Regions from separate parts of the Marinobacter lacisalsi genome, predicted to be linked through region 2. Evidence: predicted binding sites of a transcription regulator. Region 2 holds the regulator's gene; the other holds the start of a gene.
What was found. The regulator LexA, encoded in region 2, represses DNA repair genes until DNA is damaged. The targets are predictions, from matches to a motif close to CTGTNTNNNNANACAG.
Positions count from the first base shown of each region.

Region 1 (6,953 bases), on a different contig from region 2:
CGGTCAGCTCGGAGTCACGTCCCACCAGACCCGGGAAGGCCTCGTTGAACTCCTTGAAGGCTGCCATCTCGAGGGATTCACCCCGCGCCCGGTCTTCCCCGGTACGATCACCGCGCCAGTGCATGGGACCGTTGCCTTTCAGGCCGCGCAGACTCTGGGTGGTCATCGGGCCCTTCATGGCATGGAAGGTCAGGTTGCGACCGAACGCCGGAACGTTTTCGTTGTACTCGTTCGGATTGTCCTTGGAAGCGATATCCGGGTTGCCCAGATCCCAGGACAGATGATCCATGTCACCGAAGATGTGACAGCCGGCGCAGGAGGAATCCCCCCGGCTGGAGGTATAGGTGGCGTCGTACAGGAAGCGACGACCTTCAACCACCTTCTGGGGTTCCGGATTGGACATGGTCACGTGGGCCAGCTCACTCATGGTGCCGTCCACATCCACCACGGACACGCCATTGTCGAAGCGGGTGGTCACAAACGCACGGCCACGGGCTTCATCCAGCACCACGCCGGTAGCACCGCCACCACTGACCACCAGTTGGTCGTTGGTGTTGGGCTGGAAGCTGTCGCTTTCCAGGGCGCCAGTGTCATACCGTACCAGCTTGCTGGAGCCCATGCTGGCCATGAACAGGTCCTCGCCATCGGACGAGATCGCCATCTGCAGCGGAATGGCGACGGCGCGCTCTTTCTCGCTGGCAGTACCACGGCCGGGATCGGTGCTGTAGTCGATGTGCTTGTTCAGGTGGCGCGGCTGGGCATTGTGACCATCCACCACGGTGATGCGGCTCTGAACAAAGTTACCGTTAACAGTAGTGGAGGCCAGACCGGGACCTTCGAAACGGGTCAGGTTATTGGCTTCCTGATTGGAAACATAGACGTTACCGTTGCTCGGGTTGACCGCCAGGTTGAACAAGGTGGTGCCGACACCACTGGTGCGGGAGGCCACACGGGGTACGGAACCGCTGGTATCGATCTCGAACACGTCATAGTCCGGCAGTTCAAGCTTGACGTACTCGTCCCACGCCCGTGGCGCGTCACCATTGACGGGGTCGCCCGGGCCCATCCAGTTCTGGCCGTCGAACTGGACAATGAGGCCAGTGCGCGGCTGCTCGGTGCCATCAGCGGCGCGCTGCGGGCCTGGCTTGTCGAGACCACCATCGGGAATTTCCTCGTCCAGAACCGTGGTCTGGTTACCGGAGTTGAACACAGCGGTATACACCTTGCTGCCATCCGGACTACGGGCCAGGCCGCGCAGGGTATCGCCAAACATGTTAAGGATGGTGGCAGGCTCACCACCAAGCTGGGAACCGGGGTTGTTGGCATCAAACACCCACACATCGGCACGGCCGATGCCCGGAGTGGTCAGCTCGGGATCAAACGGAACATTCTGGCCACGGTGTGCTGCGGTAATGAAGGCCCATTGGTCGTTGTTGCCGGCAAATACGATATCCCGGGGCTCATCACCCACCAGCAGGGTGTTCTTGATGCGGGCAACGGAACCGGATACATCAACGATGCTGACACTGTCTGAAAGGTGGTTGACCACCCACAGCTCACCGTCGTTGCGAAGGGTAACGGAAACCGGCTCCATACCCACCGGGATGGTTTCCACCGGTGTCGGGGAGTCGCCGGACACGTCAAACACCTGAACGGTGTTATCCGGAGTATTGACGACATACAGACGGTTACCGTCGGAAGACAGGGCCATGGGACGGACGTGGCCGGATTCGAAGGTCACGAAATCGCCGGCTTCCGGCATGGGCTCGTTGTCACCGCCCGGATTGTCAGGGTTATCCGGGTTATCCGGGTTATCGGGATTGTCAGGATTGTCGGGGTTATCCGGATTGTCGGTGGCGCTACCTTCAAGCATGATGCTGCCCAGGCCAGCCCGTTCAAAGAAGCTGGAGGCATTGATGGCAAATTGCAGGTAGATCTGATCCTGGCCGCCGGCCGCATTTCCGATATCAACCGTCACCACTCCGGAGCCACTGTTGATGCTCTGCACGGCCTGGAAGGTAGTGCCATCGGTGGAAACGAAGGCTGTCAGTGACTCGCCAGTATCAAAACCGGATATATCCCGATAGAACGACAGGGTCAGATCGCTGGCGCCATTGACTGCAATGGGGCCGGTGCGGACCCGGGTATCGCTGGCTCCGCCACGCATGGCGGCCTCACCCGCAGTCATCGTATAGACACGCCCTTCGCTGGTGAAGGCACCAAGGCCACTCGAGAAGTTTTCCTCAAAAAGAACGGCTGCCGGTGCATTGGCCGCCGCCATTGCCAGAGCCAGGCCTGACAGATAGTGGCGACATGCCGAGGCCCGCCCTCTCATGAGCGGTCGTCTGATATTCTTATTCATTGGAACTCTCCATTGAACTCTCCTTGAAAAGCAATCGACTGCTCCCTGATTGCTCTATTTGCGTTATGCATCATCCATACTTCTTAAGGAGCGATCTGGTGCCGCCCTAACTGGAACCAGAAGGATACCCGTGAGGATTCCGGCATCATTTGTGCGGAATGATAATTCCGCACCATCTGAGCACTTGGTCACGCGGGTGTGACCTCACTTCCGGCAAATACCGGGTAGGATATGGAGACACCGATAACGGAGTTCGGAACCGTTTTCATCCCATGGAGGGAACCCTGTGCAAGCTCCGGCCAGCCATGTGCCTGCTCACATTTACATCTGGGACAATCGCGTACTCTACGCCGGCCCCAGCATTGAACCCCGATACCGCAACTATGGCAGTGCCGCCCTGGTGGTGGGTGTGGAAGGCAATCTACGGCTTCACCGGCAGACCCATGCCAACGAGGTGGTGGAGGCCCGCGCCTGCCTGATCAGACCTGGCCTGCCAGTCTGGCTCGAGAGTGACAGCCCGTCATTCATGGTGCTGTTTCTCGATCCGTTCCAGCATGACCTCAGGGCGCTGGCGAAAACGGCCGCCCATCAGGACTACGATATCTTCTGGTCACTGGCTGGCGAAGGGCAGCTGATTGACCTGGCCAGGTACATCCTGAAAGCATCTCCTGCTCCTCAGGCGATATTGGCAGGACTGGTCAAAGCGGGACTGCCGGATATCGACCGGCTGGATCCGGAAGGCGTCGACCCCAGGGTGGTCAAGGCCGTTGGCGTGCTCCGCGGGGGCCGCACGCAGAGCATCACCACGGAAGACCTGGCAGCTACCGTCAGCCTGTCTGTGCCCAGGGTCATCCAGCTGTTTCGCCAGTATCTGGGCATTTCCGCCGGCAAGTACCGCCAGTGGCATCGCCTGCACGCCACCACACTGGCCATTGGCCATGGCCAGACATTTACCCAGGCCTCGGTCGCATCGGGCTTTTCCGACCTGGCGCACTTTTCCAATACCTTTCACAGCATGATGGGCATCATGCCGTCCCGCCTGTTCCGGTCCAATGGGGGCGTCCGGTTCCATATCGACCCGCGGTTGTCTGCCCAGGGGTTCAGTGCACTGTCCGGAATCGATAGCGCTGTCTCCACAATGTGCTAGTTTTACTCCCAAGGCGTCTTTGAAAATGCCCCTTATAGCTTCTTTGCCAGGCATTCACACCTGACAATCCCATGGGAGAGCCCGAATATGCTGAGCCATCTGATTCTGAGCGTGGATTATTCCGACAACTGGGAGCAGGCCATTAAACAATTGCCTCCCCTGCTGGAACGGCTTGGGACCAGGAAATTGACTCTGACTTATGTGATTGAGCCCCATACCCGCAAGCACATTGAAGACAGTGATGAGGCCGTTGAAGGAAAACTCAGGGAACTGGCCCGGCAATACGCTGAAGAGTGGAAGGTAGAGACAGAATTCGAGGTCCGCCACGGCTTCGTGGCTTCCTGCATTCTGGAGCTGGCACGCCATCTGAAGGCGGATGGTGTTATCTGCTGCAGCACCCACCATTCCGCCGGTCGCGAACTGTTCATGGGCAACAACACCATGAATCTGGCCCGCATGACGAAACGGCCCCTGCTGATTCTGCCGGTGGAAGGCAAACCTTCCTCACCCCAGTCACCGGTTTTTCTGGCAACCGATGGTTCGGAGAACGCCGGACGTTGCGAAGACCTGTTCCGGGAACTGGTGAATGCTGGCCAGGAAGGGCGCGTGGTCTGGGTACGCCCGGATGATGCCCCTCCCGAAGCGGACCAGGTGGACAAACGGGTTCATGATATCGCCAACAGCAAGGCTTCGGTGCACGCCCGAATTCTCAACGGACACCCGGCCCGGGAACTGCTGAACCTGATTCAGGATAGCCAGCCGGCGCTGACACTGATTGGCAAGCGTGGCACCACGCCCGTGGAACAGCTCCCCCTTGGACACACGTCGGAAACCGTAGTGCGGGAGAGTCGTCACCCGGTGCTGCTGGTGCCTTGACCGTGAATGGAGCCGGCGCCAGAACTCTGGCACCGGCCAGATAGCCCTACCCCTCGAATAGCCTGTCCGTGCGCGCCGCCATGATGAAATCATTGCGATGCAAACCGCCAATCTTGTGGGTCCACCAGCGCACAGTCACCTTGCCGAACTCCAGCAGGAGGGCCGGATGGTGACCCTCCTCCTCAGCCAGGTCCGCCACCTTGTTGGTAAAGGCCTGGGCCTGGACGAAGTTCTTGAAACGGAATTCGCGGCGCAGCTGGGGAACACCCTCCACGTCGACAAGCTCCCAGTCGGGAACTTCTTTCAGCAGGGCTTTCTGCTCGTCTGCGTTGACGGTGGGGGCGTCAGCCCGGCAGGCCTCGCATTGCTGTTGTTCCAGTGCAGTCATAAGGATCTCCCTGTATCAGTGACTTCCATAACGTCAATTTTACGGTAACAGGTCAGTGCCATGGTTGAAATCCTGACGGGTTAATAATACTGTATATTTAAACAGTATTGGACAAAACCATGAGTGACCTGCTGAACACCCTGCTCGATGACGCCCGCCTGTGGCGAGGGCATCAACGGCACGCAACCACACCAACGCCGGAACAGACCGGCTTCGAGGCACTGGATAACCAGATCGACGGACTCGGATGGCCCCGGGGCGCCCTCAGTGAATGCCTGCTTGATGCGCCGGGCATCGGCGAACTGCAACTGGTACTGCCACTGCTCAGGCGAGTCACTACCCGTCAGCAGACGGTATTCTGGGTCAATCCTCCCCTGACGCCCTATGCTCCGGCCCTGGCCCGTGAAGGGGTTGACCTGGACCAGCTGGTGGTGGTGCAGACCGACGCCCATCCGGACCTGCTCTGGACCCTGGAAAACTGTCTGCGTTCCCCCGCCACTGGTCTGGTCATGGCCTGGCCGGACAGCCTGGCGGCACGGGATATCCGCCGGCTACAGCTGGCGGCCGAAGCTGGAGAGAGCAACTGCATTCTGTTCCAGACCCGGCGACAGGCCTGCCAGAGCTCACCCGCTGCCCTGCGCCTGGAACTGGAGCCGGACAATCAGCTGGGTTTGCGGATCAACATTCTCAAACGACGGGGTGGCTGGCCCGGTCAGGGCTGCACCCTGCCGCTACAAACACGGTCAGGGTGCACCGCCCCGGAAAGCGTCGCCACGGTTATTCGCGGGCCCTGGTCCGACGGACCAGACCCGGGGTAAATCATGATCTGGCTGTATCTCCACTTCCGACACCTGTTGCTGGACCATATCGCCCGCTCCCGGCAGGATCCGGCCCCCCTGGCCGTGTTATCCCAGGGTACGCGGCAGGTGCTGCAGGCCTGCCCCCGGGCCAGGCAACTGGGCGTACTTCCGGGTACGGCCCTGAAGACCGCCCTTAACCTGGCCCCGGAACTGGCCATGATCCACGCCGACGATACACGCCAGGCGGGCATCCTGGAGCAGCAGGCTCACTGGCTCTACCGCTATATGGATCGCATTACCCTGTACCCTCCGGACGGCCTGCTGGCAGAAGCCAGCAGCGTGCAGCGGCTGTACGGCGGCCTGGAACCGCTGCAACGGCAACTGCAGCATGCCCTGGAAGAACGGCAGCTGAACGCCACCATAACCACCGGCACCACGCCCCTGGCAGCCCGCCTGCTGGCCCGGGCCGGAATACACTGCTGTACCGGGGAGCACTCACACATGCACAGCCAGCTGGAGGCACTGACCCTGCCCCATGCCGGCTTTGACGACCGGACCCTGCAGCGCCTGACCCGCCTGGGTCTGACCACCCTGGGACAGGTCTTCCGCCTGCCTGCTACGGAACTTGCCCGTCGCCTGACACCGGAAACCCTTGCCTATGTACAGCGGGTACAGGGGCAACGCCCGGACCCCCAGGCCGTCTGGCGCCCTCCTCATTACTTCCTGCAGCGTGCCGACTTCGGCCTGCCCGTGGAGAAAACCCAGGGGTTGCTATTCGCCCTGCAGCGGATGCTGTCGGAACTGGAAAGTGACCTTCAGTGGCGCCAGCAGGACACGGACAGCCTGCTACTGGTATTACACCATTACCGACGGGAGCCCACCCGGCTGCGGGTACGCACCACCGGGCCGGAACACCGGGCGGACGCCTTTATCAACCTGCTCAGAATAAGGCTGGAGCAGCACCCCCTGCAGGCACCCGTGGAAACCCTGGAGCTGAAAGTTACCCGCTTCCTGGAGCGGCGGACAGCCAGCCATACGGATCTTCTGGGGGAAACCAGCGATCAGGGGGAAGCCTGGCACACCCTGGTCAGTCGCCTGCAGGCACGGCTGGGGGAATCTGCCCTGCGCCACCTCGCGCCAGCAGCCGACCACCGCCCCGAAAGAGCCTGGAGCGCCCGCAGTCTGACTGCCGGACTTCCCAGACACCCTGGCGGGGCAAGCCGACTGCCCCTGCGCCCCCTGTGGCTGCTGCCCCACCCCACGCCCCTGGAGACCACCCCGGAAGAATGGTTCAGCGGACCGGAGCGCATCAGTGGGGGCTGGTGGGACGGCGCCCGGGTACTACGGGACTACTATATCGCCCGCCTGCCCAGCGGCCAG
Region 1 is NZ_JBHSDI010000010.1:257,275-264,227, reverse strand. Features, by position in the region: gene ACFOZ5_RS07070 (hypothetical protein) at 1-2,362, opposite strand, end outside; gene ACFOZ5_RS07065 (AraC family transcriptional regulator) at 2,649-3,509, shown strand; gene ACFOZ5_RS07060 (universal stress protein) at 3,597-4,385, shown strand; gene ACFOZ5_RS07055 (4a-hydroxytetrahydrobiopterin dehydratase) at 4,432-4,773, opposite strand; gene imuA (translesion DNA synthesis-associated protein ImuA) at 4,893-5,591, shown strand; gene ACFOZ5_RS07045 (Y-family DNA polymerase) at 5,595-6,953, shown strand, end outside.
Region 1: imuA (translesion DNA synthesis-associated protein ImuA) is a predicted target of LexA. The motif match lies at 4,863-4,878, and genes of this name have one in related genera.

Region 2 (6,953 bases):
CCCAGGAGCCGGAGACGACCATCTTCTCAGAGCCGCCCATGTCCCAGAATGAGGCCCTCTCGTACCTGGTGCTTGGGCGCCCGCTGCAGAGCCAGGGCGACCAGACTCAGGTCAGCCGTATGGCACTGTCACTGGGGCTGAAACAGGCCAGCGGGCTGACCAGAGGCATCGGCGAGGCTTTCGGCATACAGGATCTGACCCTGGAGGCGGAAGGCTCGGGTGAGGATTCGGCCGTCGTGGCCAGCGGTTACCTGACCGAAGACCTGAGTATCCGCTACGGTGTGGGGCTGTTCGAACCTGTCACAACCGTGGCCCTCCGCTACGACCTGGGGCGGTATTTCTACATTGAGGCGGCAAGCGGGCTGGCCTCGTCGCTGGATATCTTCTACAACCGGGATTTTTAGTGTCCCGCAGTAGGTCAGCTAATGAACCGCACGGGACACTAGCCAGCCGCCTCACCTGTGTACTTCGGGTTACCGCATGGTAAACGTTGCCTGGACCGTGGCGCTGATCTCCCGGGGGCCGACCTGGCTGACCGTATCCGCGACGGCGGAACTTTCCTGCATGCGCATCAGGACGGGCCCGCCCCCGGATGATTGCAGATTGAGTGATTTGATCTCACCACAGTCCATATCCAGCTGTTCCGCCGCAAACTGGCAGCGCTCCCGGGCATTTGCGATGGCCTTGGCAAGGGCTTCGCGTTGGAGTGTCTCTTCGTTGGAATGGAAAAACTGGTGCTGGCTGAGGTTGTAGTTCATGCCCAGATTCTGGGCTTTGGTCAGCACCCGGTTCAGCAGATTCAGGTCATGGATCTCGAAACTGACGGCTTGGCTGGCGACAGCGATGGTCCTGGGCTCGCCTGAGTCGCCATTGTCCCGCTGTGGGTAACGCTGGCGCTGGTACAGGTGGGCAGAGGCATCGCTGTAGTCCACCAGCTCACTACGGATCTCTGCAATGCTCTCCCGCCATTGTTCCATCACCGCCCGCACTTTACTGAGGGCCTGGTCGGAGTCTGTATTCTCGGCACTCACGGTGAAGTTGAGCCGGGCGCTGTCCGGTACATAGCGGACCTGCCCCTCGCCAGACAGGCTGACTTCCGCCGGGGCGGCCAGGGCATGCCCTGTCGGCATGGCGATCAGGGCGATCAGGGCAGGTCCGCAAAGCAGGCGTGTCAGGGAATTGGTCATCCTTTCTCTCCTTCTGGTGTCATGGCTGGTCCGGTTTCTCGGGTACATCCTCCCGGGTCAGTCGGGCCAGTTTCAGTTGTTCCGCGGTACGCACAAAGTCAGCGAAGATTCGTCGATGGGCACTATGGTAAAGCAGGTATTCAGGATGCCACTGCACGCCCATCAGCCACTGGCCATGGGTGTTCTCGATGGCCTGGACAAACAGGTCGTTGTCCAGGGCGCTGACCCGCAGCCCACGGCCCAGCCGTTTGATGGCCTGGCTGTGGATACGGTTGGCACCGATCCGTGGTGATCGCAGGATCCGGCCGAGACGGGTCGGTGCCACGATGCGCACACTTTGCAGCGGCAGCAGCAAGGGCCGGTGACGGGTATGTACGCGTAGTGGCGTGACGTCCTGGCACAGGGTGCCGCCCCGGAACACATTGATCAGCTGGGCGCCCCGGCAGATGCCGAACACCGGCAGGTGCAGCCGCTCCGCCTCCTGCAGGAGTCTCTGGTCGGTCTGATCACGGTGGTGGTTGTAACGCGCCTTGACCTGTTCGCCCTGGTCATACAGATCGGGATGAATGTGGGTTCCGCCGGACAGCAGGATGCCATCAAGCAGTGACACATCCACCTCGCTGCCCGGGCGAATGAAATAGGGGCGTGCGCCATACAGTCTCAGACCAAGGCTGATCAGCCGGTCGGAGGTGCGCCAGCGGGACGGGCTGCTGATGCCAATGGTGATGCCGGGAACCTTGGCTTCCTCATCGATCATCCGTTCAGACATAGCCCCGGTTCTCCAGCCACTGGTGGCAACGGGTGCGCCACGTACTGGTCAGGTTGCGGAAGGACAACAGCGTGCGGCTTTCCCGGAACAGGTCGTTCAGTTCCCGATGGTGGGCGGGGTGGGCCACGATCTGCTCCAGGATCACCCAGTCGTTCCAGACCGTGGAGAAATGCCAGCGGGGGTTGTCTATATCGCAGTCGGGCAGGCGGTAGTGCAGGGTTGGCCTGGACTTGATCCGCGGGTCATCGACGTACTCGGCCAGTAAGGCCGGATCCAGGTGCGCAAATAATGGAAGCAGGTCCAGCGCCCGGTTGCGGGTGGGGTTGTCTTCCAGGTAATCGCGCATCAGGCCTTCAAGGTCCGGTGAGTAGTCCGCTGCCACCAGACGATCAACATACCGGCCGGCCCAGGGTTCGATATAGGTGGTCAGCTTACGGCTGAAGTCCAGTTGATGCCGGCTTTTCAGCCAGTCATACAGCGCGGCAAAGGTCTGCAGGTAGCGCCGCAGGGTATCGGCTTCGAGATCGGGCAGCTCGGGGTTGAGCTGCAGGCCGAACGCATAGACCATGGCTTCCCGGCTGCCCACGGCGCCGGCTTCCCGCAGCTGGTCAGAAAGCGTTTCGATGGCCTCCAGCTGGTCAAAGGGCACCGGCGGCGAGATGATCTCGAGGGGCACCAGTCGCTCAGCGGCATAGTCGATCATGTCCATGGCATGGCCGCCGAGTTCCCGCAGGGACTCCGGCACCCGCTCGTCCTGAAGGTCCAGATCCTTGATGGGGGCGGAGTCCAGTTCAACGGTAAACTCGCCAAGGGCGGTTTCCACCCTGCTGACGTAACGACCGGTACTGCTGGCGGCGCCCTCCAGGATGCGTGCAGTGAGCGATACCAGCTCTTCATACCCCAGGCCCGATATCTCGATCTCGACACCCACCCTGCGAGTATCTCCCTCCCGGGTGGTCATGACGTCGGGCATCCGGCAGCGTTTGGGCATGGGTGTGATTCCCCCTGGTATCGGTTAAGGCAAATGAGTTGGCGCCAGGTATGGCGCCAATGTAACAGGTTGATTGACGAGAGCGTTTTTCGGCACCGCCGTGTCATTTTGAGCATGCCGGGGTTTACACTGGATAAAATACTGTATAAAGTTTGAGTTACTGTATATAACCCCAGCATCGGCAGACGACCTTGTTCAGCCATTGTGCCGGAAAAAGGCCGGGGCAGGGAACGGCCACAGGGCCACAGGAGAGAGAAAGCGATGAAACTGACAGCAAGACAGAGCCAGGTACTGGACATCATCCGTCGTTACGTGGATGAAACCGGTTATCCGCCCACCCGGGCGGAAATCGCCCTGGAGCTGGGCTTCCGGTCCGCCAATGCGGCTGAGGAGCATCTTCGCGCACTGGCCCGCAAGGGGGCCATCGAGATGGTGCCCGGCACCAGCCGGGGTATCCGGCTGCCAGAGGTCGAGGAAGATCCCGGCCTGCCGGTTATCGGTCAGGTAGCAGCGGGTAATCCCATTCTGGCCCAGGAAAATATTGAGGATTACTGCACCCTCAAACCGGAATTCTTCACCCCGTCAGCGGATTACCTCCTGCGGGTGCGCGGTATGAGCATGAAGGACATCGGCATTCTGGACGGCGACCTGCTGGCGGTCCATCGCACCCAGGACGTTCACAACGGCCAGGTGGTGGTGGCCCGGGTGGGCGAGGAAGTGACGGTGAAGCGGTTCCGCCGTGAAGGCGCCGAGGTTCGCCTGATGGCCGAGAACGAGGAGTTTGACCCCATTGTGGTAGACCTGCAAGAGCAGGAACTGGTGATCGAGGGGCTCGGGGTTGGCGTGATTCGCCGTTCCGATCTTCAAAAGGTGCACTAGTGTCCCACCTGGCTGACGAATTGACCAGACGAAACACAGGGCAGCCAGGCGGACAACAAGGTGTCGCCAGCAGTAAATTTGGGAGGAAGTCATGGAACAGTTGGGTTTGAGCATGAATGCCGGGGCAGCAACAGCCGCCGCCACGGCACTGGCCCCAGAGCCGGCAGCATCGGTCCGGCGGCAGCCAGCGGAAGCGTTACCGGCTTGCCGGCCCGGTTATGACGTGGCACGCAAGGGCGACGACAACCACACCGAAGCGGAAGACCGTCGGGGCAATGTCACGGAAGTGATCATGCCGCCGGGCCAGGTGGAGAATTTCCAGTTGCTGCTGCCTATGCTGACGCAGTTGAATCGGGAGCGTCGCTGGCTGGCGTGGATTGATCCGCCGCAGGAGCTGGTCAGCAAGTGGCAGACCATGCATGGCATCGTGGCCAGTGAGCTGCTGGTGTTGCGCTCGACCCGGGATTATTCGGCCTATGAACTGGCTGAGAGAGCCCTGGGTGCGGGTACCTGCCATGCCGTCGTGATGTGGACCAGTCGCCTGTCCAGCAGGGCTTTTGGTGCGCTGGAGCAGGCGTCGGCCAGGGGGCAAAGCCACGGGGTCATTCTCAGGACGCGCTGATCGCGTTGCCTGACGACTGACTCTGTGTGCCTACCGGGTGGTTGCGTCATAGTCCCGGACACCAGCTGTTGAAGGGGCCCGGAAACAATCCCGCATCCGGTCAGTGAAGTGTGTGGTGAGCCTGGGGCTCGAAGTCTTCCAGGTCGGCTTCTTCCCACTCGACGGCGTCGTTGATCTGTCCCACCGCCTGAATGCCAGCATCGATCATGGATCTGGCCACGGTCATATCCCGGTTTTCCATCATCTCCCGGGCTTCCTGGGAAAAAGAGATCCGGACCAGCGGTGCGGAATCGTCGTCCACGCGCTTGAGGGCGTAGTCGCCGTCGCTCAGTTGTACGATTTCAAAGAATGAAGGTGACATAGAATCCTTACTTCAGGCGTGGGTGACGAGTTACCACTCGGCGTGTCGTTCACCCAGGTCAGTAACAAATGATTTCATGGCTGCCAGTGTCTCAAGCAGGCCCTCCGCGGAACGGTCGGGGCCTGAGGCAGCCGATACCGCAATAATGTTTTCTTCCGATACCGTCTTCTGCTGCTTTGGCGGCTGGCTCTGGGACAGCGCCAGCTGCTCCAGATGTTGCCACCAGCTACCCGGTTCTCGGGATACCTCGGCCAGCATCTCGGCGTCCGGTGTGCCTGGGATCAGGGCAATCAGGTCTTCCGGCGATGTCGGCATGGCCTGTTTTTCCTGGTGATAGCGGGCAATCAGAACCAGCAACAGTTGCCGCGCACGCAGGGAAAGTTCCATTGCACCCTGCAGGCAGGCTTCCCGCTCGGTGGCAGAGGCCTGGTCCCGGGACAAGGCAGCCAGCTGGCCGGCCAGATAGATTTTCTGTGATACCAGGGATTGCCATTGTGCAGACATGGCGTGCCAATCCTCATCCGGCGTGATTATTCGGTTAACCTCCTACTATACCAGAACTGGCGTCCGGATTCTTCCGCCAAACGGGCAAAATGCCGGTCCGGGGAGGGCGTGACCGATCAGGACTTTTGCGGATACTCCCCTGTATACTTCTGGAAAGCCTCTGCAATGTGACCGTGGAGAATCTGATGTCCGATGAAGCCAATGAGGCGCTGGCACGCCTTGATGATCGTATCGCCGAACTGCAACAGGCCCTGCAGGACAGTGACTGGCAGCGACTGGGAGAGCTGAACGGTGACGTGCGCGCCCTGATTGATCCGGTAATGGCGGCTCTGGAACAGCGGCAGTTGTCAGCGACGGCTGTCCAGGAGCGGCTGGGGAAGCTTGACACCTTTGTAAAAGAGGCCGACGGCGCTGCCCGTGAGGCAAGGCAGGAAGCCAGGGAGGCGCTGGAGCAGGTTGGCCAGAATCGCAAGGCCGCGAATGCCTACGCCAGGGTGTCACACCCCAAAAAATAGACCTTTTCCCGGGTTTTCGCCGGCAGGGTGGCCCGATCCCGACAGATGGGATGCATCCGAATCGGGCCCAACCGGTTGCGTCATAAAATTGACTCTCTCCTGTTTAAGGTCTTAAATACCGCACAAACAACCAATGCCATTAAGGACTGTTCACAGAGCAGTTCATCGGGCGCAAACGCTGGGCTGACCAAGAGATTCCTTCTGCATGTCGATGACCGATACTGTGCTGGTGTTGAGCAAGGACGCGTCACGGGCTAAAGATCTGAAAACCATTCTTGAATTTGTCGGAGAGGCGTCCGTACTGGACGATGGACCTTCCCGTGAAGTGTTGGCCGGTGGTGACGATCAGGACTTCGCCAGCCTGGGTATGGCAATTGTCGCCCCTGTTGATGATGGCCAGGCCCGCACGGATATTGAAATGGTCTGCAACGCCGATCCGGGCTTACCCATACTGGTGGTGGGAAACCCTGACCTGGAGTCGCTGGAGGAGGGCTGCCAGGCGCGGGTGATTGCACGGCTGGAATGGCCCCCCAACTACACCAAGTTCGTGGATTCCCTTTACCGTGCCCAGATCTACCGTGACCAGTACCAGCGAAGCCGGGGCCAGGGCCACAGCCAGCAGCGGGGTATCATGCTATTCCGTTCCCTGGTGGGGACCTCCCGCAGTATCAAGGGCGTGCGGGAATTGATGGCCCAGGTGGCGGACAAGGACGTGAGCGTTCTGATTACCGGCGAGTCCGGCACCGGCAAGGAAGTGGTGGCCCGTAATCTCCACTACCATTCGCCCCGCAGGGACCGGCCCTTCGTGCCCGTCAACTGCGGGGCAATACCGGCCGAGTTGCTGGAAAGTGAGCTGTTTGGCCACGAGAAGGGGGCCTTTACCGGGGCGATTACGGCCAGGGTAGGGCGGTTTGAGCTCGCGGAGGGGGGGACCCTGTTCCTGGATGAGATCGGTGATATGCCGCTCAACATGCAGGTGAAGATCCTTCGTGTGTTGCAGGAACGCACGTTCGAAAAGGTGGGCAGCAACCGGACCCAGACTGCGGATGTGCGGGTGGTCGCCGCTACCCACAAGAACCTTGAAGACATGATCGAGAACGGCGACTTCCGCGAGGACCTCTACTA
Region 2 is NZ_JBHSDI010000058.1:13,817-20,769, reverse strand. Features, by position in the region: gene ACFOZ5_RS16000 (translocation/assembly module TamB domain-containing protein) at 1-404, shown strand, start outside; gene ACFOZ5_RS15995 (SIMPL domain-containing protein) at 474-1,187, opposite strand; gene ACFOZ5_RS15990 (gamma-glutamyl-gamma-aminobutyrate hydrolase family protein) at 1,207-1,956, opposite strand; gene ACFOZ5_RS15985 (amidoligase family protein) at 1,949-2,947, opposite strand; gene lexA (transcriptional repressor LexA) at 3,209-3,826, shown strand; gene ACFOZ5_RS15975 (cell division inhibitor SulA) at 3,918-4,448, shown strand; gene ACFOZ5_RS15970 (hypothetical protein) at 4,549-4,809, opposite strand; gene ACFOZ5_RS15965 (hypothetical protein) at 4,840-5,313, opposite strand; gene ACFOZ5_RS15960 (SOS cell division inhibitor) at 5,499-5,828, shown strand; gene ACFOZ5_RS15955 (sigma-54 dependent transcriptional regulator) at 6,034-6,953, shown strand, end outside.